DNA from 3 places in the Peribacillus sp. RS7 genome. Region 1 is predicted to be linked to each of the others. Evidence: riboswitches for the same ligand, from Rfam matches in the RefSeq annotation. Region 1 holds a riboswitch; each other region holds the start of a gene.
What was found. A riboswitch is a leader RNA that binds a small molecule or an ion and turns the genes downstream of it on or off. The one in region 1 is predicted to bind thiamine pyrophosphate.
Positions count from the first base shown of each region.

Region 2: linked by a shared signal. The riboswitch ahead of ACDZ29_RS02955 (ABC transporter substrate-binding protein) and the one ahead of tenA (thiaminase II) in region 1 are both predicted to bind thiamine pyrophosphate.
Region 3: linked by a shared signal. The riboswitch ahead of tenA (thiaminase II) and the one ahead of tenA (thiaminase II) in region 1 are both predicted to bind thiamine pyrophosphate.

Region 1 covers NZ_CP168135.1:3,492,516-3,500,484, reverse strand. The annotation lists partial or broken gene ACDZ29_RS17600 (IS5/IS1182 family transposase) at 1-302, opposite strand, end outside; gene ACDZ29_RS17595 (acyl-CoA thioesterase) at 829-1,371, opposite strand; gene ACDZ29_RS17590 (M15 family metallopeptidase) at 1,502-2,041, opposite strand; gene ACDZ29_RS17585 (DinB family protein) at 2,117-2,599, opposite strand; gene ACDZ29_RS17580 (GDSL-type esterase/lipase family protein) at 2,927-3,628, opposite strand; gene ACDZ29_RS17575 (GNAT family N-acetyltransferase) at 3,844-4,350, shown strand; gene ACDZ29_RS17570 (aspartyl-phosphate phosphatase Spo0E family protein) at 4,424-4,618, opposite strand; gene ACDZ29_RS17565 (Fur-regulated basic protein FbpA) at 4,879-5,091, opposite strand; SAM riboswitch class I at 5,245-5,349, opposite strand; TPP riboswitch at 5,509-5,613, shown strand; gene tenA (thiaminase II) at 5,711-6,400, shown strand; gene thiW (energy coupling factor transporter S component ThiW) at 6,416-6,937, shown strand; gene thiD (bifunctional hydroxymethylpyrimidine kinase/phosphomethylpyrimidine kinase) at 6,906-7,712, shown strand; gene thiM (hydroxyethylthiazole kinase) at 7,709-7,969, shown strand, end outside.
Region 2 covers NZ_CP168135.1:568,786-576,754, forward strand. The annotation lists gene ACDZ29_RS02930 (NAD kinase) at 1-118, shown strand, start outside; gene ACDZ29_RS02935 (TatD family hydrolase) at 154-924, opposite strand; gene ACDZ29_RS02940 (ABC transporter ATP-binding protein) at 943-1,686, opposite strand; gene ACDZ29_RS02945 (ABC transporter permease) at 1,670-2,452, opposite strand; gene ACDZ29_RS02950 (thiamine-binding protein) at 2,449-2,730, opposite strand; gene ACDZ29_RS02955 (ABC transporter substrate-binding protein) at 2,742-3,746, opposite strand; TPP riboswitch at 3,868-3,977, opposite strand; gene ACDZ29_RS02960 (protein-glutamine gamma-glutamyltransferase) at 4,295-5,122, shown strand; gene rarD (EamA family transporter RarD) at 5,214-6,143, opposite strand; gene ACDZ29_RS02970 (amidohydrolase) at 6,224-7,825, opposite strand.
Region 3 covers NZ_CP168135.1:4,364,180-4,372,148, reverse strand. The annotation lists gene ACDZ29_RS21855 (ECF transporter S component) at 1-290, opposite strand, end outside; gene tenA (thiaminase II) at 304-987, opposite strand; TPP riboswitch at 1,123-1,251, opposite strand; gene ACDZ29_RS21845 (SDR family NAD(P)-dependent oxidoreductase) at 1,387-2,133, opposite strand; gene ACDZ29_RS21840 (AMP-binding protein) at 2,186-3,823, opposite strand; gene menB (1,4-dihydroxy-2-naphthoyl-CoA synthase) at 3,842-4,642, opposite strand; gene ACDZ29_RS21830 (acyl-CoA dehydrogenase family protein) at 5,031-6,185, opposite strand; gene ACDZ29_RS21825 (sigma-54-dependent Fis family transcriptional regulator) at 6,456-7,778, opposite strand; gene ACDZ29_RS21820 (MaoC/PaaZ C-terminal domain-containing protein) at 7,784-7,969, opposite strand, start outside.

The DNA of each region.
Region 1 (7,969 bases):
GGTGTGATTTCTTTGCCAAAAAGGTAGTTTATAAAGGCTGGTGTTTTGTAAGCTGCATCTGCGGCAACAGCTTCTGGTTTTCAACTTTTTCAATAAGCTCTAAGATATGACTAACATGCATATTTCCGGATGTTACTCTCGTCCTGCAACACAAATCCATTGCGGTTTGCTGCCGCATGGAACGAATAGGCAAACTGTTTTGTTCGTTCAACTTTCACATAGTGGCCACTCTCAGGATCAGTTGAACTTTCTTTAATCACCTTGGTTTATTCCTTGATAAATTTAACTGGTGGAAAAGGCTCATAACTGGATCAATACTTGGGCGTCCTACCTCTGAATACATATCATTCACCAAGTCATACATTCGATGGCACCAGTTGATCTAAAGTAATCATTTCAAGTTGATCTCGCTGAATAGAATCATGTTTATTAAGTCTCCTTAACACCTCGAGTTTTAATCCTTCTATTTTAAAACAAAAAAGACTGTAGGCAAAAAGAGTTCTATCTTTCTGTTAAAACAAAGTTGGTTGGAACGGAATGATCGAGGCTCCTGCGGGGAAAGCAAGTGCCTGGAGAGGAAATCACATGTTACAAACTCAATTATTATCGAATTTGTCTACAGTCTGAGGCGCTTGGACTTATTCAAGCGCCCAAGTGTCATTTCACGTATTTGCCCATACACCGTTATTTCCTGTAAAAAGATAATTCAGGGATGTATTCAAAAATGGATGCTATTTTTCAGAACCATGCCAATGAATAAAAGACCAAATCACGAATTTGGTCTCAATGCTTCATTAATAAGTAAGAACTGCTTAAGGCTTTCGTATCTTATTTATATAATCCTGGATTTGATTGATCAGTCCATGGCAGTTTCACACCGAAGGTACTTGCAATGAATTGTGTATCTTCTCTTCTTTTTTTCCTTATTTGGGCCCGTTGTTTTGCCGATTCATTTAAATTCATTTCCATCTCTGTTTCAGGAACCAAACGCGGAACCGGTATTGGTTTACCTTCTTCATTAATGGCAACAAAGGTCAAAAAGGAAATGACGCATAAATTCCGATCTCCTGTAACTAAATCCTCTGCAATCACCTTTACGATGATTTCCATTGATGTTCTGCCCGTATAGGTCACGAAGCTTTCCAGGCAAACTGCATTTCCTTCGTGAATAGGGTGCAGGAAATCGACAGAATCGGTTGATGCCGTAACGACGTTGCTTCGCGCATGACGCATGGCGGATATAGCTGCTACATCATCAATGTATGCCATTAATTTGCCTCCGAACATCGTACCAATGTTATTTGTATCCGGCGGGAGGACAAGGCTTGTTTTTATGACCAAAGAGTCCCGGCAATGTTTTATTTCTTCCATGGTGACTGCACTCCTTTATGTCTGATTTCTCACTAGTCCACTTTATCGAATTATTACCTGTAAATCAATTCACATGCTTATTTTCCTTCTTTTAGTCAAAATTATTCGGTTAAAATAAAGCGTCCCACTCTCACTGCCCTTTTGGCTGCTTGCCTTGTTGCAGCTCACGCAGGCTCAAACCAAATGTCATTTGTAAATGAGGATAATCCTTAAACCCTGTCCAATCCCCGCCCCAATCAAAACCTAACCCTTTAGCGATGGTTACGACTTCCATCCAATCCGACTTTCCATTATCGTTGCCGTCATAACCCATATCCCAAATGGCCTCACCTTGTTTGTTTAGGAGGGCAAAATCTATCGCCAAACCGAAATTATGAAGAGACTCCCCACCTTTTGCATTCGTTACGATGTTCCCCGTACTTAAACGGCCTTTTTCATAGAGTTCATTTTGCTCGGCTAAAGAACGGAACCCTGCCGTAATGATTACCGGGATGCCTTTGTCATTGGCCAATTGAATGAGCTCGTCTTTTTTGTCGGCGACAATCGGATTCAGCTCGTCTGTCAGTTTGATTTCATCTAAATCAGGCGGAAGCATATACTTGAACAAGAGCCCCAACAACAATCCGAAAAAGCCCAATATCAGACATGTCCTTACCCAAGTGGCTTTCACTGAAAAACCCTTCCTTTACTATAACTGTCTGAAAGTCAAAAACTCAACCAAAGACGGATGAGTTTTTTTCTTCTATTATAACTTTGATTTCAATTCTTCTATTTGCATTAAATGCCGTTTTTCATGTAGTCCCACGAACGGGACCCATTGCTTCAAGCTTAATTCTTTAAACAAAGGGTGGGGAAAAGACTTTTGTTCCAGATCATTTTCTTTTGCATGATCAACGACTCTTATAAAAGCTTTGCGAGATTCGGACAACTTATCCTTGACCTCATTCAAAGTTTGGAATGATTCTGACGGAATGACAAATGGCGGGGCCTGAACCTTCACTTCACGATTTAATGTAAGCTCGATCGGTTTATTAACAGCCGGAGTGCTATCGTCGCTTTTCAATTTATCGGCAATGCTCTTTGTTATGGCCCGTTCCATTAAATATAAATGATCCAACACCTGAATGATGCTCCATCGTCCTGCTTCAGGATGCGCGTTCAGCTGTTCATCCGATAGTCCGTTGACCGCATTTAAAAGTTCTTCCCTGATTTTTTCATTATCATTCATCTTTAGCATCTCCTCTTATAAGCCTGGCTAATCTCTTATAATTATTCCATGACCTATATGAATGTGTAAAATAATAATACTTTTTGACAGAAACGAACCAATTAAAAGTTGTCTATTTTTTGAACAGCTCTATGATAGTCATAAAGGTAAAATTCACCTAATATAAAGGACTATCAAAATTCATCAAGGGTATTCTAAATAGGAGTGATCGCCATCATTGGAGGATACTCCATTCAGCCACAAAAGCAGATAGCACCCCAGATCTTTGCAGTTCTCTTCCTAACTAAAGGCCATATCAAATTCCTAGCGACTTATGCATTTTTGCTTTCATTTGAAATCATAACTTTCCAGAACCCGATTCGTAATGAGTTGATACCCTTTTTCATTCGGATGTATCTTATCACTGAAATACTCTGTTTTCTTTTTATTTTCAAAAAGATCATTTGTAGGAATGAATACCATCCTATCATCCTTTTCCGCTATTCCCTTTATTGCTTGGTTATAATCTAGAATGTGTTTTTCAAGTTTTTCATTGTCTTTAATTGGGTTATATAGCCCTACTACCAGTATATCCGCTTTATCGTTTGCCTTTATCAGTGTTGATATAATCTTATCCAGATGGTTGATATACTCCCGTTTACCATCATCGATTTTTCGGTCACTTATTTTCTCCAAGTTCCCGCCGTTACTATTGATCAAGTCATTCGTTCCAATATAAACGATGAAAGTATCGGCTTTATCAAGTTTCGTTTTAATGCGGTAATCGTCAAGCTGCTTCATTACCCCATCCGTTTCCTGACCTTTTATACCGTAATTCCAAAAACTCACTTTTTGTTCCGATTCCGGATTATTCAATTCATCCTCCAGACCGTCTATATATCCTTCCCCGTCCTTATCCCCTTTTCCATAGGTTAACGAATCTCCAAAAGCCATCACCCTTTGTACATCTTTCGCTTCCGAGGCTTGAAATTTATATGCAGCGAAACAAATTATTAGTACAATAATTAATAAACCTGCTATTTTTTTCATTTGCTTCTCCTTTTGTCTATTTACAATGAAGTATTTAATCTTTTAAATACCCAAAAATCTGTAGTCCTAACATATAAAATGAATTGTCAGATAAAGAGAAAAGAGTGTATGATAGTATAAAACTTTCAATGGATTGGGTTTCATTCACCGTCCCTTAATAAAAAAGCGGCGATACCCTTTATTCTGGAGATAGAAAATAGATAGGAGTTTAAATCATGGAAGAGCACATAGAGTTTAGAGAGGCAGAACTATCGGACTTACCCAGGATCGTTGAAATATATAATTCGACAATTGCTTCAAGAATGGTCACGGCAGATACGGAACCTGTATCCGTACAATCGAGGGTTAAATGGTTTGAGGAACATGATTCAGAAAGTCGACCGCTATTTATCATTACTATAGAAGGGGACACTGCTGGATGGATGAGCTTTCAATCGTTCTATGGGAGGCCGGCCTATAATTCCACGGCTGAAATCAGCATTTATATTGATGATTATTTCCGGGGAAAAGGAATCGGACAAATTTCGATTCAAAAGGCAATTGAAGTGAGCCCAAAATTAGGGGTGAAGACTCTATTAGGTTTCATTTTTGCCCACAATGCCCCAAGCCTGAAGCTCTTTTCCAAATTCGGGTTTGAAAAATGGGCACATTTACCTCAAGTTGCCGAGCTGGATGGCATTGAACGGGATTTGATCATTCTTGGTAAACGTGTCGATATTTAAATATATTTATTTAAAAGCTATTGCCTTGTGTAGTAGCTTTTTTCTCTGATTAAACGAGGACGAAATGGTGAATTTAAAAATACCTATATACTTTCTGGAGGGAAAAATATTCAGATTCTCTTTTATTTGTCAACGCATTTAACAGCGCATCCAATTCTTGACTTGCTTGAACAGTTAGAAGACTTGTAAAACCATAAATTGCTGCCAATTTGATCATTTCCTCTCTCTTTTCTTCTACTTTTTCTATAGTTACCTTCCGGCAAATCATATAAACACCTCCTAATTTTTCAATATTTTTACACTTTCATCATAATGAAACTCGTAGTTAAAATCAACTATTTTACAGAAATTAAATGTGTTATTTCATAGGTTAAATGTGACAAAAAGCCTATTTCAGTCTCTAATTATGTATATTTTGTGACATCCACTATATAAACTTAAATAAAAAAAGCATCCACAAGTGTGATACATTGCGAATGCTTACTTCATATCCCTATCCCAAGAACCCAAAATATAGTCTATCGCTTACTATGTCATCCATTCCGAAGGAGACTCGTTATTAGGTCTATTTATAACAATCTTATATTCATCTTCAAGTACTTTTAACGGGGCATCGTAAAGGTGCCTTTCATCAGAGGTTTTGTATACTCCATTGGCCAATAACTCTTCAATAAGCTTTGCCTTCCTCTGTTCAATCCTCTTAAATAATTCCGCCATGTAAATGGCTCCTTTCCTAGTCATCATAGAGCCTGCTTCTAGTTGAGCTAAACTGTATTAACTGGTTTGATTTTCACCAAATTATATATACCTTTTTTATTATGTCACTAAACGTTATTCCGCAAAAATAAAAGCCTCTTCTAATTCAAGAAGAGGCTGACAGTGTCCGTACGGCTCTTCTTATCTTCCAAGCATATGCTTGTTGGATTTAGCACAGTTCCCAAAATGGGTCTGCTGCCGAGGTTTCTTTGGGCCAAGTCCCTCCACCTCTCTGGATAAGAATTCAATATATAATTGATGTAGACATGATTTTATCTCAATAATCATCAAATGTCAATTACCTGGATCTCCCTTTTTTCCCGTGCCATAAAGGATTACCTCTTTCAAATACGGGTTGCATTTTCTTGTCTTTCTGATATGATGTCAGTAATTACATACAATTCACACCACTAGGGGAGTCTTTTTTAAGACTGAGATGGAATTAGTTCCGGACCCTTTGAACCTGAACCGGCTCATACCGGCGGAGGGAAGTGGATGATATCGTCCATTTACAGACTTTATCCATCTACCCCGTTCCGTATTCAGGAGCGGGTTTTTTTTATTGGGTGTAAACAGGGGGATCCATTTTAAAGGAGGATGAACAATGGAGAATACTAAATTAGAAACATTCAGTGATAGACTTCATGGACGGGCAAAAGAGATTTGGAAAAGGAACCATTCACATCCCTTTGTCCAGGCAATTGGAAACGGCACACTTCCTGAAAAGAAATTTGCCTATTACCTGAAGCAGGACTATATCTATCTCATGGATTATTCCAAGCTCTTTGCTTTAGGTGTCATCAAAGCTCATAATATCGAAACCATGGCAAAGTTTGCGAGTATTTTAAATGAAACCCTTCAAGTTGAAATGAATATCCATCGGCATTATGCTGCGGAATTCGGAATCAGCTCCAAGGAATTGGAAGATACAGAACCCACACCAACCACTCTAGCCTATACGGGTTACATGCTAAATGCAGCTCAGCACGGCACTTTGGCAGACCTGATAGCATGTCTCCTGCCATGTGCTTGGGATTATTATGAGATCGGTTTGCTATTGAAAGAACAAAATGGTGATGCATTGGAAAACAATCGCTACTCTGATTGGATAAGGTCATATTCATCTCCTGAATTCGGTGAAGCACACAAGTGGCTGATTGCTTTGTTGGAAGAATTAACAGAAGGCATGCCCGAAAAGGAACTACTTAGATTAGAAAAGCACTTTTTGGTGACTTCCCGATATGAATATTTATTCTGGGATATGGTTCAAAATGAGCAGAATTGGCCACTGTAGGTCGTTGATATGATGATGAATCCAATCAAGAAATTGACATTGACCGCCATGATTACGGCTATAACGACTTTAACCAGTTCATTTATTTTCATCCCTGCCGGATTTGCGAAAGTCTTTCCTATTCAACATCTGGCAAATGTCCTGACAGCCGTATTATTGGGACCTGCTTATGCGGTAACACAAGCTTTTTTAGTTTCCATCATTAGAAACATGTCTGGTACCGGTTCAATTTTCGCCTTTCCTGGCAGCATGATCGGTGCACTTTTGGCTGCCGTCGTATATCGAAAAACACAAAGCTTAAAATTCGCTTGTTTAGGGGAAGTGATCGGGACCGGGATTTTCGGGTCCCTAGCCTGTTATCCACTTGCAATCCTCCTATTGGGAGAAAAAGCTGCTCTTTTTGGTTTTTTACCAGCTTTTATGCTTAGTTCATTCGCAGGTGCGATTTTAGCTTTCATATTACTTAAAATACTTCTAAAAAATAATTATATGAAGGGGTTTTTTTATGAAAACAGCATTAACCATCGCAGGCTCTGATTCAGGGGGCGGTGCTGGAATACAAGCGGATTTAAAAACATTTTCTGCACATGGGGTCTTTGGAATGTCAGCAATCACAGCCGTAACCGCACAAAATACAATGGAAGTGCGTTCAATTCAGGCCATCGATACAGCTATCATTTCTGATCAAATTGCAGCCATCTTTGAAGATATTCGTGTCAATGCAGTAAAAATAGGTATGCTTGGATCTAAAGAAATAGTGGAAACAGTTGCTGCGTCCCTTAAAACATTCTTACCTGACATCGTTATCCTTGATCCTGTCATGATTTCCAAAAGCGGCCACCATTTGCTGGACGAAAAAGCCGTCTCTGCCTTAAAAACGGAATTGCTTCCGCTTGCAACACTTGCAACCCCAAATGTACCAGAAGCGGAAGTTCTTACTGGCTTGTCGATTCGAACGAAACAAGATTTTTACAGGGCATGCATATCCATACAAGAACTGGGCCCTAAAGCCGTTTTACTTAAAGGGGGCCATGCAGCGGGAAATCCAAATGATCTCTTTTATGATGGGACTGACTTCCACTGGATAAAGGGAGAACGCATTCATACAAAAAACACACATGGTACAGGCTGTACCCTGTCATCCGCCATTACATCCAACCTGGCAAATGGACTGACATTGCTGGAGTCGATCGAACAGGCCAAGACCTATATTTCTGAAGCCATTCGTAATAGCTTTTCAATCGGTAAGGGTCATGGACCTGTCCATCATTTTCATTCATTTTCAAAAAAAGAACGGAGTGAATTAATATGAAGGTTTCTGCAGCCGATTTATTCGTGAAGGTAAGAGAAAGAAAACCACTCGTTCACCAAATCACCAACTTTGTTACGGTCAACGACTGTGCAAATGCCACCCTTGCCATCGGTGGTTCGCCTGTTATGACATCGAGCCCAAGAGAAGTGGCGGATATGGTCAAATTAGCCGATGCATTGGTCCTTAATTTCGGTACGATTGATGATAAAGCTTTGGAAGCAATGGAGATTGCCGGTAAGACGGCAAATGCCCTGGAT
Region 2 (7,969 bases), 2.7 Mb from region 1:
AGCATTAAGCATCAACCATGTCGAAAAGGTAAAGGTCCGGTTAAGCGGTAAAGTCATCAAGACCGTAAAGCTAAAAGACAATTCCTTTTGGGAAAAGGTTAAAAGGACCTTTCTATAACGAACTAAAGGTACCGGATATGATATCCGGTACCATTATATATGATAAAAATCTTTGGTATTTTGATAAAGGATTTCATAGACATCCTCAATAGGCAATCTTTTAACAGAAGCGATTTGACGCACACTGTCATGCATCATGCCGGGATGGGTCCATTTCCCTTTGAAAACTCCTTCAAATGGCCATGGGCCATCCGTTTCAATCATCATCAGCTTAAGTGGGTATGCCGAAACCAATTCCTGTATTTCCCTCTCATAACAAACATCAGGTGTAATCGAAATGCTGTAGCCCTTTTCGGCCATTCGTTCGATTGTCCTGATATCACCTTTAAACCAATGAAAGTGTGCCTTTGTGATTTGATGTTTTTCCAAAAGATCGCAAACGATAGGTGCATCATCATGGACGGCATGAAGAATAACCGGCTTTTCAACCTCTTTAGCTAAAGCCAGGAACCTCTCCAGTATCTCTATATACGCTGAGTGATCAATATCGGGATTTTCCTGCCTTAAGTAATAGGGCAGCCCAACCTCACCTATAGCAAACATATTGTGCACATGTACCCTTATCCAGTTCAATAATTCGTCCACTTCTTCATTACTCGGTAGGGGCTGCTCTGGATGAAAACCGAAGGCAGGCTTAATTCGTGAATCTTTGCGTGAAAGCTGATAATTGTTAATGGAAGAAGTCAAATTCATGGAAACAGTCAGTAACGATTCCACATGAACCTTGTCCATATCAGTTAGAATCTGCTTCTGCTCACTTTCTTCATACCTATCCAAATGGATATGGCTGTCGATGATTCTCAAGTTTAGTCGCCTCCTTAATTAAGTCGAAACAGTTGGCTTTAGTGCTGCATATAATTCTCTCTTCAAATGGAAAAATTCATCACTAAGCAGCTGTTCTTCACTTCTTGGCCTTGGAAATGGCACTGCCACTTCTTTGATGACAGCAGCGGGTTTTGCTGATAACACATATATTCTATCTGAAAGGAAAACGGCTTCATCGATGCTATGCGTAACAAAAAGCACCGACCTCCGATTTTCTTCCCAAACGGACAGCAGCCATTCTTGCATTTGCAATCTTGTCAGTTCATCCAAGGCAGAAAAGGGTTCGTCCAGGCACATCAAGTCCTGTTGACTTAAGATACTCCGAATGAATGCGGCCCTTTGCTTCATGCCTCCAGATAATTCATGCGGATATGCTTTCTCGTACTCTGCTAATCCAGCTTTCATCAAAAGGGCTTTTGCCTTTTCTTTATCTCTGATCCCAGCAAGCTCGCTTCCAAGCAAAACATTTTCCAATACCGTTCTCCAAGGTAAAAGGGAAGGCTGCTGCGGCATATAGCTTATATGGCCCTTTAAGCCATTTATCTTTTTACCGTCCAGCGAAATGTTGCCATGATCCGGCTTCAAAATACCGCCTATCAAGTGGAACAATGTACTTTTACCACTGCCGGATGGCCCAAGGATTGTGACAAATTCTCCATCTTCCACATGGAAATCCATATTCTCTAAAATATTCTGTTTACCATCGAAAGAATAGGAGACATCTTTAATTTCCAGATTCATCCTTTTCACCCTCCTTTCTCTTCCATGAAACTAAGTATTTCTCCAGGAAGGTGATGATCCAAAAAAAGAGCAGGCTCATTCCCATAATGATGAAAATGGCAACAAACACCCGATCTGTCCTGAACGCAGAGGAAGCGAGCGTCATATAAACACCAATCCCCGACTTTGCCCCAAGCCATTCCGAAATAACCGCACCCATTACACTATAGGTGGCCGAAATTTTCAGGCCCGAGAAAATGAACGGGATCGAGTGAGGAAGTTCAAGCTTCCAAAATAACTGGTTTTTTCCCGCTCCCATCATCTTGAAATAATGCTTGAGTTCGTATGGTGTCTGGCGAAAACCGTCCAATGAAGCAACCGCAACCGGAAAAAAACATACTAGCGAAATGACGATTAACTTAGGCATCATGCCAAAGCCAAACCAAATTACTAAAAGCGGAGCCAAAACTATGATAGGTATATTTTGTGATAGTATGAGCAGAGGGTAAACCGCGTCCTTTACGCCTGGAAACAGATGTAGGATTGCTGCGATTAATAATCCGATGCAGCTTCCAATAAAAAAACCCGATAACGCAAGCTCAGTTGTTGATGAAAGGTGACCAAAAAGATTCTGGGACGACTCAATTCCTTCAATGAAAATGGCCGACGGAGCGGGAAGCAGCCATTTTTCAACCTTTAATAAGACTGTCACTGACTCCCATATTATCAGCAACAATAATAAAAGAAAGAAGGGAGCCCCCTTCTTCCAAATTACCCTTCCGGTCATGCCCGATATTTCTCCGTTAACGTATCCATCGTAATTCCGCTCGGCTGATATAATATTTTCACTTGGGATATGACATTCGGCGAGCCTAATTCAATCATTCTTACATTCATTTTTTCTATCACGGCAAAAAGTTCGGAAAGCTCACCCTCCATTGTCGTTTCTAGCGGGTGAACTTCATACTTGATACCTGATTCATCAATGATCTTGATTGCTTCGTCGACCAAAGGGATGACATCCCCTTTAGGAATAATTTGTATACTAATTAATGAATTGGCCATTGTATTTCCTCCTATTTTGGTAAAAATTCATTGGTAAATGCTTTTTCAGGATTGAAATCACCTTCAAGAAGCTTATTTTCCGTCATCCAATCACTGTAATTCTTCCAAATTTCAAGCTTTTGTTCACCCCAACGCGGAGCATCATCCTGATACTTAGCTGCAAGCCACTCCTGGCTTTTCTTCACTAGTTTTGCATCAAGATCCGGGGCAGACTTAATTAGCACGTCTGCTGCATCACCAGGGTTCTTTATCGCAAACTGGTACCCTTTCGAAGCTGCATTAACGAATGCTTTAACAGTCTCGGGATCCTCTTTTATCATCTTTTCATTCGTTGTCAAAACAGGTGTATAGTAATCGAGCTTATCCGAGTATTCGGTTAAGTAAACCATATTAAGCTTTTCATTTCGCAACTCTGCCTCAATACCTGTCCACCCATAATATATCCAGGCAAAATCTATATCCCTTTTAACCGAAGTGAAAAAATCCGTGTCTCCTGTATTCACTATATCCACTTTATTTACATCCGCATTTTCTTCTTTCATTAGTGAATCAATAATGGCCTTTTCAACCGGAGACCCCCAGCCACCATACGTTTTCCCTTCAAAATCCTTGGGTGTTTTAATGTTTTTTGCCTCAGGTGAAGCAAATCCAGAGGTATTGTGCTGGATGACAGCAGCTACCGAAACAATCGGGACGCCTTGCACGCGGGCCTGCGTAATGCCCTCCTGGTAGCCCACGCCAAATTCGGATTTCCCTGAAGCGACAAGCTTATCAGCTCCAGCTTCACCTGGCATGATAATATCCACATCCAGACCTTGTTCTTTAAAATATCCTTTTTCCTTGGCTACATACAAACCTGTATGGTTTGTATTCGGTGTCCAATCGAGTACGACCGATACCTTTTTTAATTCTTTATTGCCTTCATTTTTAGATGCTTCTTCTTTTTCATTAGTTCCGCCTGCACCGCATCCAGCCAAAAGGAACAACGAAGTCAACAGTGGTAAGAATTTATTCAAGTTATTATCCTCCTACACATCATATAAGATCCATATGCCGGAACCATAATGGGGCGCCAGGGTCTATAAAAATACAAAAAACGCCCGAAGATGAATTCGGACGTTAACATACAAAACAGAAAGTCAGTAATAATATGTTCCCTCCGCTGGCATCATCCAGATCAGGTTCAAAGAGTCAGCATCTAAAGGACGCAATCTCAGCCAGCTTTACCGGCCCCCCTACATTTCTCGCACATATGAACTTTTCTCTCTCATTATATCAATTCATTCAGAAAAGGGAATACTAATTTGCTCCTTCTCCCTAATTGGAAAGGTATTCCTTCTAAATGTTTAGCACAGCCACCAAAACATCTTTTTGGAATGATAATCATTGTTAGCAAAATGATCATCCCTTTTGCCATACCAATCATTCTCGGTTGCCCTCATGCCTGAAACGCTCCAAATGGTCATTTCTTTGCATGCATTCATATAATGAGCATAACCTGTAGACTTTTTTGTGTACTGGTTTTATAAACCCTTCATTTCATAAGCAAAAGGTGGATATGGTCATGATAAAGATTAATCACAAATGGTTAGATGTCAGTCAAATCCAACCAGGTATAGTATCTGATACATCGCTTGAAATTCTCCAATTGCTGGCGGAAGATTCTAACGCTTTTGAATACCGGAACTTCGGATACCTTAATTTCGATATACAACTGAGGCACCGAGTCATCGATGCCGCCATTTCGTTAGATAAAAGTGGTCCAGAATTTTCCACACTTGATGAATCGGCAAGCAATGAACAATATTGGCGCGTTTCAAAGGATGGCACATTTACCCTTCAGCCAGGGATTGCCCCTCATGCTGCACTCCTGGACATTTTCTTGAATGGAAGGCTTTACGCCTTCGAATGCGGTACAGCGATAGTCGTCACTTTTTTAAAGGCCATTTTGGATTTAATCGGCCCTAGGAATTTTGACTATCTTTTTTCAAACCTATTTCTATATGACTTTCGCCCTCCAAGCAATATGGCTCTTAATATTCATCAAGGAACGGATTATTTACCAGGGGATTGCGTTTACTTCGAAAACCCTGATCACGACGAGGAAACTCCTGAATGGCAAGGTGAAAATGCCATATTATTAGGGAACAACCTCTTTTATGGACACGGGATCGGGATTACCACTGCACAGGGAATCATCGATGAATTAAATAGCAATAGAAAGCCGAACGCCACCATATCGGCATCCCTGACAACGCATATCATTAGCTTGGATAGTTCCTTCTATAGCCAATTCCTGGAAAACACCCCTCGTGCAATGCCCGTTCACAGTCCTGTCAGCCTTTCCAATTGTATTGTTTCTGAAATAGGTCCGAAGATTTACCTTTCATGACCCTGGCATTTCCCCTATGCCGTAAAACCGTTTTATTATATACCGGCATAAAAAAATGCTTGGGAGAGATCTCCCAAGCATTTTTTCTTATTCACGCACCAATATTCCCTTTGCCTTTAAACCTTCGGGCACTTGCCTGACCCCATTTCGTAATGGATAGCGTATAAACCGCCAAGGCTGACCATATGAATAAAAACGCTAAAAGATGTGCTTTGGTAAAACTTTCATGATAGACGAATACCCCGATCAATAAGGATAAGGTCGGAGCAATATACTGAAAAATGCCCAGCATCGATAACGGGATCTTCTCCGCCCCTTTTGCAAAATATAAAAGTGGCAAGGCCGTGACAATCCCACCGCCCACCAACAGCAAGCTTGTGCTTCCCGCTGTAAAGAATTGCATTTCTGATTGGTTCATCAAGTATATCAGGTAACCCAGGGCCAGAGGCGTTACCATCATCGTTTCTAGCGTCAGCCCGATCGCCGACTCGGCCTTGATCATTTTTTTTGCCAGACCATATAATCCAAAGGTCATGGCCAAAACAAGAGAGACCCACGGGATCGTACCGAAATGAATGCCAAGGATCAAGACTCCGATTCCTGCAAGCAGGAACGATAAGATTTGTGCCCCGCTCAATTTTTCTTTTAAGACTATCACTCCCAATAGTACACTGACTAGCGGATTGATATAATATCCAAGGCTCGTGTCGAGGATCCGTCCTGAGTTAACGGCCCAGATGAACACACCCCAATTAGCAGTAACGAGCAGTGACGCCGTTAGTAATGCTGCAAAGAGTTTGGGATTTCGCATAATGATTTTTACATAATCTAGAAACGCTTGCCATTTTTTCATGAACATCAATAAAACCAGCATGAAAACGAAAGACCATAATACCCTCTGAGCTAAAATTTCCGTAGCACCGACTCCCTGAAGGAACTTCCAGTAAATCGGCACGACTCCCCACATCATGTAAGAAAGGGCTGCATAGATCGCCCCTTCTTTTTGTTCATCCACTTTCATAACCTGCCTTCTTTCCATTTACATTCCTTTATCGAATTCCATTTAACTATTTTGTATATCCATTCCTTTTTTTGCAACCGTTAGTTTTTATCATACATGATTCTGTCATCGATGACCGTCATGACCGCCTCAGCTTTTAGGAGATCATCCGGCGCAACAGCAAAGACATCCAGATTAAACACGGTAAAATCGGCATCATACCCTTTGATGATCTGACCGCGGCGTTTTTCCTGGCCGATTGCCGCAGCACTCCCTTTTGTATAAAGTGCGAAGGCCTCGTAAACGGAAAGCCTTTCATCCAAGCCATATACGGTACTGTCCTCACTGTTTATTTTCGTTCTTGTGACAGCTGCATGAATGCCCAAAATTGGATTTAATGGCTCAATGGGCGCATCTGACCCGCCCGCACAAATAATACCCAAATTCAAATAGGTCTTCCATGCATAGGAGGATTCCAATAGATTGGCCGGAACCTTTTCTTCCACCCACGGAAAATCGGATGGGACGAAACCCGGTTGGATATCAAAGATGACCGGCAGCTTTGCTGCCCGCTCCAACAGCTCCGGCCGGACGATCTGCGCATGGATGAGCCGGTCCCTCTGTCCCTCCTTCACGGGGAGGGCTTCAAGTGCATTCAAGACGTATTCAAAAGCGAGATCGCCAATGGCATGGACAGCAATCGGCATTCCGGCATCCCTTGCTTTTCCTACCCATTCCTGAAGCTCATTTTCAGTGAATATCGCGACACCATTCGTATTCTGTTGATCTACATAAGGCTCGCTCAACAGGGCTGTGCGTCCGCCTAAGGAGCCGTCAGTAAAAATCTTCATGCTATCGAATTTGATATATTGCGTACCTTCCTGATAGCGGCCGCCTGCTGCCAGCATTTCTTCAAACGCTTCGTGATGGACGAGTAAATTGGCGCGAAAAGCCATTTCCCTGTCCTCGATTACCGATTTAAACGCCTGATAGGTCGGCATGAAGCCATTATAGTAATGGAGGTCTTCCGTATGCCCGCCAGTCAAACCTAGCCTATATGCGTCTTCTATGGCCTCTGTGAGTGCGGTTTCGATATAGTCTTGGTCAATGCCAGGAAGGCTGTCTAAAATCAGGTTCTGCGCCTGGCTTTCTTTAAATAAACCATTTAGCCGTCCATCAGGATAACGGCAGATCACCCCGCCAGACGGTTCTTTTATATCTTCTTTAATACCCGCTTCCAAAAGGGCGCGGGTATTGACCACCAAGGCATGACGGCAGATCCTTTTCAATATGATGGGATGTTCCGTCGATATCGCGTCAAGCTCATCCCGTAATATCAATTCGGGACTGGGCCATTCATTTTCATTCCAGCCCTCGGCGACAATCCACTTTCCAGCAGGAGTCTTAGAACACTTTTCCTTCAAGGCAACCATGATGGCTTCCCTGCTATCCATCAAGGAGAGGTCAAGACGAAGCAGTCTTTCACCATGCCCGACCAAATGTAGGTGACTATCCACTAAACCCGGCAGCATGGTTTGTCCTTTTAAGTCGATTTCCCTGGAAATATTGCCGGCATATTCATTTTTTAAATAGTCAATGCTTCCGGTATCAACAATTACCCCCTTTTCAGTATAGAGCGCCTCCACTTGATCCTTTTCTTTAATCATCGTATAAATAGATCCATTGAACCATAACGTTCCCATTCCGGCTTTACACTCCTTATAAAATGATTCTTGCTATGCAGATATGCAGTAAGTTTACCATCTCAATTCACGAATTCCCATATTTATGATTTTAAGCAGCCCCTGTTAAAAAAACGCCAGCCGGGGGCTGACGTTAATGCGTTC
Region 3 (7,969 bases), 870 kb from region 1:
AAACCTTGGACCACCCCATATAAGAGTACGGTCAGCCCCCATGGTGAACCCAGAAAGAATTCACCGGAAGCTGCAGCTATCTCTGCCAGAAGTGCTACACCCGGTTTCCGTAAAATCAAAAAGGCAACGGGGCCAGCTATAAACCACATTCCATAAATAAGTTGATCTAGATGTAATCCTAATGGTTTAACGGAATAATATATCGAACCCCAAAGGATATAAACGATTCCAAATGCTACGGCAATCACGATAGTGACTAATATATCCGTTAATTTCAATCCTTTTTTCATGTTTCATTCTCCTTTATACTTCCAGTATTTCCTTATGAGCAGGCCATGTCTCTAAGCGATAAGCCATTTCCCAAAATGAGTATTCATATTGGCTGCTAAGGATAAAATGTTCCTTCATTCTTTCCTTATCTTCATCTGTTACTTTTTCAGCAATCTCATCAAGCCTCGCAATTTGTTCTTCCACCAAAGAGCGGAACCACTCTCCTCCGTAAGCCGCTATCCATTCTTGATAAATCGGCTCTTCCGGTTCACACCCTTGCAGCTTTTCGCCAATTTCATAATACAGCCAGTAACATGGCAAGATAGCTGCAATAACATCCCCTAAATGTCCAGAATAAGCCGCACGATACATATGGGAAGTATAAGCATAAGCAGTCGGGGCGGGTTTGAAATTTTCCCTTTCTTCTTTTGTGATGCCTAATCTCTCAGAAAAATTTTCATGAAGCTTCAACTCCGCTTCATATGTTCCTTGTGCGTGGCCGGCAAGCCTGCTTGTTGTATGTAAGTCTGTTGCCTTTACTGCTCCTAAAGCTTGAACTCTAGCAAAATGAGATAAATAATAGGCATCTTGCATAACATAAAAACGAAAACACTCTAATGGCAATGTGCCATCTCCAATTCCTGCAACAAACGGGTGATTAAAACTAGCTTCCCAAATATGATCAACTTCCTGGCGGATCTCCTCTGAAAACTTCATGTCCATTACCTCCAAATTCTATTATTCAATGAATGATACGGGATAAAAACCTTTAATCACCTCTTTTTTGCAAATAAAAAACCACTTTCTTTAACGTAAAGAAAGTGGTTGTACTTGAAATAATACAGAAACGTATTGTCCCAGACCCCACTTCCCTACGCTGGTATAAACCAGATCAGGTTCTAAGGGTCTTAAAGTCATACTTTAATCTCAGCTTCTCAGGTAAAACCAAATTTCACCTATAAAGCACCCCTAGTGGTACAAATTGTATATATAATTCATTTGCCTTTATATTAACACGATAAATCCAATTGTCAAACGATTAGAAAAAGTTTTCAAGCTATATTGCTTTAGGATTACTAGCCTTTCAATCTTGCATACCCACCTAACCACGATCAATTAAACCATTGTTAATCCACCATTTACGGAAAGAGTTTGCCCCGTAATATACCCTGCATCTTCCGAAACGAAATAGGCAACAGCACCAGCAATGTCCTCGGGTTGAGCTAGCCGACGGAATGGAATAGCTTTTTCCAAGGCGCTTGCTATACCAACATTATAAGAGCCTATTTCTTGAAATAGAGGAGTATCAGCAGGGCCTGGTGCAACACAATTGATGTTGAGTTTGTGACGTGCCATTTCTCTTGCTATCGTTTTTGTGAAGGCAATCACCCCTCCCTTAGCAGCCGAATAAACTGCCTCTCCACTTGATCCGACCCTAGCTGCATCTGATGCAATATTTACTACCTTGCCGTAACCATTTTCAATCATAAGAGGTAAAATTTCCTTGCAAGTATGGATCTGCCCAAGTAAATTAATATCGATAATCCTTTTCCATGTGCTGGGATCACTTTTTAAAAAAGGTTCCACCTTATCCCAGCCTGCATTATTAACCAATATATCTATTCTTTGATAATGGTTCACTGATTCTTCAACGGCTTTTTTAACACTTTCTAATTTCGTTACATCACAATGGACCGCTCTGGCTTCAAAACCCGACTTTTCGATTATAGAAACCGTTTCCTCTGCATTTTTAAGATTTAAATCAGCCACGATGATGTTAAAATTGCGAGAAGCCAATTTTTTTGCAATCTCTCTGCCAATTCCGCTCCCGGCACCTGTGATAAATGCCATTCTTTTATTCATCATATTCCCCTCCACTTTCACCATTTAGTCAATATGGATTTATTTAAGCTGCTTATATATTGTCTATTATCTTTTCATTTATCATTTCCCGGAGCCGGAATTTCTGGATTTTTCCGCTTGCCGTACGAGGAAAGTCATCCATTATTTCAAGAAATTCAGGCCAATATTGTTTGGCCAAACCCTTTTCCGAGAGAAATTCCTGCATGGAATCCATCGTAATCGGGCTCTTTCCCATTTTCATGCTGATACATGCACATGCTTTTTCCTGAAGACGAGAATCTGGAACAGCGATAACCTGAGCGCTAGAAATATCCGGGTGTTCATACAATACATTTTCTACATAAGCTACTGGAATATTTTCGCCGCCACGTATGATTATGTCTTTGTTTCTTCCAGAAATCCGGATATATCCATCTTCATCAATAAATGCTCGATCACCGGTATTGAACCATCCGTCACTATACTCAGCTAAAGTATCATCGATCCGTTTAAAATAGCCGACAAAAAGAGCCGGACCCCTTACTAATAAAGAACCTTCTATATTCGGAGCACAGATCTCCCCATCAAGATCCACTACTTTTAGCTCCATCCCCGGAAAGGGAATTCCGTCGGTATTCGTCAGTTTTTCTTCTAGATCCTCAAGTCTCGTCAAGGTTACCAAGCCATCTTCCGTTTGTCCCCATCCTGACAATATCTTGAACGGTACTTTTTCCACGGCTTCCTTTACTAAATGCCTGGGAATCGGGGCACCTAGAGCTACGAAGACTCGTAGCGAATTGAGGTCATAACTTTCTATCCCTTCCATTTGAATCGTATCTTGGAGAAAAGGAGTAGCTCCCGCCGTAAACGTTATCTTTTCCTTCTCAACCCATTCAATAAACTCTCTCGGATTCCAAATGTCTTGATAGACTCCCGTACCTCCAATATGAGTAGGGAGCCTAACTCCATAACCAAAACCTGTTTGATGAGCGAACGTTGACGCCATGAAAAGAACGTCATCGGAGGTTAAATGTAAGTGGTCAATCCAATAATCCGTTGATATACAAAGAGTATTATGTGTATGCATTACTCCTTTTGGACTTCCAGTGGTTCCCGAGGTAAAGATAACTTCAGTCACATCATTGGGGTCATGTGTGATTTCATCCAAAATGGATGAATCCATCCGGTCTTCCCAAGGTTCCTCAAATAGTGAGGAGAACAGTTTCATCCCCTTCGGCGCCTTGTCCCCAATCACATATATATGTTTCATTGATGGCCATTGATGGCTTAGTCTCTCAATCATGTCAGGGTAATAAAACCCACGGAAATAATCTGGTACAACAATCATTTTTGATTCTGCCATCCCAACCATATAGCCAATTTCCCTATCTCGATAAATCGGTATCAAGGGATTGCTAATGGCACCGATTCTTGTAACAGCATAGTGTAAGATTATAAATTCATTCCAGTTAGGCAGTTGAAAAGAGACAACATCCCCTTTACCCAATCCTATATGCAAGAGACCCAAAGCGATTCGATCGACCAACTTACCAAGCTGCTTGTAAGTAAAACTACTTTTTTTATCGATAATCGCTATCTTATCTGGATGCTTTACTATAGCATCATTCAAATAATCCAAGATCGTTCGGTTTGGCCAAACGCCTTGATATTTCCCCACATATTCCTGAGTCAAAATCGTCTCCAATTTCACCAGTTTCCATCCCCCTCATCAACCTCTGAATTTTTTAAAATCTACAGGCCTCTTTTCCAGGAAGGCATTTTTTCCTTCTTCCGATTCTTGTGTATTGTAAAACATCGCTAAACTGCCCATCGATAGCTGAGAAATCCCTTGAATGTTTGCACTATCTGCATTAAAGGAATATTTAAGCATTTTTAGCGCAGTAGGACTCTTATCAAGGATCTTTCTTGCCCATTCTTCTGCTGCCTCGTGCAGTTGTTCTGGGGCAACGATTTTGTTCACAAGTCCCATTTCCTTTGCTTCTTGTGCAGAATATTGTTCACACAAATACCAGATTTCCCTTGCTTTCTTTTCTCCGACAATTCGTGCTAAATAAGCTGAACCAAAACCTGCATCATAACTACCGACCTTTGGCCCGCTCTGGCCGAATTTTGCCGTGTCAGATGCAATTGTTAGATCACAAATGACATGAAGGACATGTCCGCCTCCGATGGCAAACCCATTAACCGCTGCAATGACCGGCTTAGGAATGTTGCGGATCGTTTGGTGCAGCGTTTCGATTTCCAGTCCCATTCCACCACCTAAACCACCCGAATGATCATATCCTCCTTCTTCTCCCTTTTCTTTTTGATCCCCACCTACACAAAATGCCTTCTCACCTGCTCCAGTCAGAATCACTATACCAACACGATTATCATCCCAAGCGTCCCGGAAGGCCCAAATTAATTCCTGAATGGTTCTGGCACGAAAAGCATTGTAAACTTTAGGTCTGTTCATTGTTATCTTTGCAATTCCACCTTTTTTTTCATAGATTACATCTGTTAATTCCATCGTTTTTCATTCCCTTCATTGTCCTAGTCCATTTAGGATGATTTACCTTGCATCACATCAATTCTTTGTTCATTACGAACGTAATCGGCACTATTACGACTGTAAATGTTTTCTATTTCTTCTTTAATCGTTTCGGTTTCAACTGAATGAAAAATACTAACCTTTATGAATGATTACCCATGTATCTTTTTCAACTCTTTACTTATGGCCTCGGCCATAAGCCCCTCTCTTAATCACTGGAACAGTGGTCTTATTACTTATTGAAGATTCTGGGCTCGCTGACTTCTTTGAAATAATTCATTGATAAACTCCATCGTTCCTAACACCCATGGTAAAAGTCCACTGTATTCTTCGGTTTGACTTTTACCATAAACTACATTCCTTTGGATTAATGAGAACGGAACTCCTTTCCTATTATGTCCTTTGCAATGACCATCATATTGGCTTGTGCAGTGCCATCACCAATTTCCAACCCAATCACGTCACGCAAGCGTTGCTCAAGAGGCATTTCCTTCGTATAAGCATAATGACCATTCAACAGTAAACATTCATGGATAGCTTCTACACTATATTTAGGACCTAACCACTTAACAGAAGCCGATTCTTTACTATGATTCAACCCCTGGTCACGAAGCCAAAGTCCTCGATAGGCTTGCCACTTCACCAGTTCTAATTGGGTATGGTGGGTCAGAATGGGGAAGGAGACCCCTTGATATGTCGCCAACGGTTTACCAAATGAATGTCTGATTTTCACATGTTCGATGGTTTCATCGATACTTTGTGAAGCGGTGCCCACACATTGCAGCCCTATTAACAGCCGACTTAAATCAAACCCATTCATCACTTGGGAAAACCCTTTATTTTGAAGACCAATCATATACTCTTCCGGAACCTCGACATCGGTTAAATATATCGAACCTCTTCCAATCGGGATATTCCCCATGTCTGTGTACCCTCTACATTCAACTCCTGGAATATCGGCAGGAACCATGAAAGCACTTATCCCTCGATTTCCCCATTCAGGTTCCGTCTTTGCAAATATAACAAAGGCATCTCCACACATAGCTACACTAATTCCAGACTTTTCTCCATTAAGCACATACTTATTTCCTTTATGGACAGCTGTTGTTTTAATTCCGCCTGCATCCGTACCGGCGGATGGCTCCGTAATGGCAATGCCAACAATTTTTTCACCACTTGAGATTTTGGGAAGCCACTCTTTTTTCAGTTCCTCGCTAGCGTGATTATTGATAATTTCACCAATTAATGCATTCAACATCACTGCGTAAGTAAGATTGAAATCTCCACGACCTATCTCCTCAGCAGCTATCCCAGTTGTCACACAATCCGCACCGCTTCCTCCATATTCCACTGGAATCCGAAGACCATTCACGCCAAGATCCCCCAGCCTTTCCCACAAATGTTTTGGAGTAATCCCTTCGCGATCCCATTTTGTATAATGTGGAAGCAACTCTTCCTTAGCAAATTCTTTCAATATTTTACGAAAATAATCCTGCTCTTCCGTAAAAGAAAAATTCAGCATATCATTACCTCCAAGTTTAATTACTAATTTATCCGATACCTATATTTTGGACATTCTACGAAACATGAAACCTCTTACATGACAAACTATTATTGCAAGTTGTGTGCCAACTAGAATTCGCTACAAATTTGGCTATTGTTTCCTAAAGCCTTCGCAAGTTTGCATTTTTTCGCAATACTGCAAATCGAATTTGCGAAACTTCACAAAAAAATACACACTTTATAAGTGTGCCCTAATGGTTAACCTGATTACCTTTCATTGTTGATTCTGCTATTTCAATTTGTACTTGGCAATTTTCCTATATAAACTAGCAACATGAATTTTCAGCTTTTGAGCTGCTAAAGAACGATCCCCTTCCGAATCTTTTAATGCTCGCTGAATGGCTGATTTTTCAGCATTACCTACAACTTCATCCAACGTACCGGACATAGAATTATCCATAGCTGAGGGAACCTCCAATATGAAATTAGGTGTAAAATATATAGAATCCAGAGTTAGAGTCCCTCCATCCACGATATTCATTCCGCGTTCGATTATCGCTTTGATTTCACGGATGTTACCAGGCCAATCATATTGGATAAGCCAATCTTGGAGTTTAGGATCAATTTCTTTCACATTGGAGCCTAACTTGTTATTGAAATACTCGACGAAATGATATGCCAGAGGAAGAATATCTTCGTGCCGCTCCCTTAAGGAAGGAATTTTCAATTCAAAAACATAAAGTCGATAATATAAATCTTGGCGGAATTTTCCTTCTTGAATAAGGGTTCTTAAATCCCTGTTCGTCGCCGCAATAATACGTATATCAACATTTTTAGTCCCCGTCCCGCCTAGTCTTTCCACTTCTCTTTCCTGTAAAACTCGTAATAGCTTACCTTGAGCCTGATAAGGCAATTCTGAAATCTCATCTAAAAACAACGTACCATTTTGGGCTAATTCTATTTTTCCAGGCTTACCTTCTTTTTTCGCCCCGCTAAAAGCGCCAGCCTCATAACCAAAAATCTCCGATTCAAATAATTCATCTGGAATCGCGGCACAATTTACCGGCACAAAAGGCTGTGCTTTTCTTGTACTCAAACTATGGATCGCTTGGGCAAAAAGTTCCTTTCCCGTTCCCGTTTCCCCTGTAAGCAGTACGGTTGAACTGCTAGTAGCTATTCTGGCGGCCAGCTCTTTTACTCTCTCTATCTCCTCACTCTTTCCAACAATCTCTTCGAAGCTATATCGACTTTGTAACAAGGAATTTTTCTTGGCTTTATTCTTCTCCAAAGAGTTGGCAAAATACACTAAATCACTGTATTCCAGTTCATCTTGTCGGATGATTATGGTATAAAGGGTACCAGCTTCTCGTCGAACTACCCTTATGAAACAAGAGTGTCCGCTGATCACACCAGAAAATACATGTTTGTGAGCAAGACCTTTCAAAGAAAGGGTGGAAGAAGTGTGAATGACCCTCGTTATGGACTCTCCTATCAAATCAGTCGGCATAATCATGAAATATTCATAAAAGTCAGCAGTGGCGCCTATAACTCTTCCATTTTCATCAACTTCAATCGATCCCCAATTCCTTAACACGTTTTTGACATTTTCCATTTACATCACCTAATATCTTGATTACTTAAAACAAAAATTACAACTTGCCCCTTAATGACTTCAATTCCTTCCTGATTAAAACAAGTCACCTTTTGCGTAACCCAATCTCTATTCAAATTAATATCAATGATCTCCAGTTCAGCTGAAATCATATCGCCTAAATGTACTGGATGATAAAAGACCAATTCCTT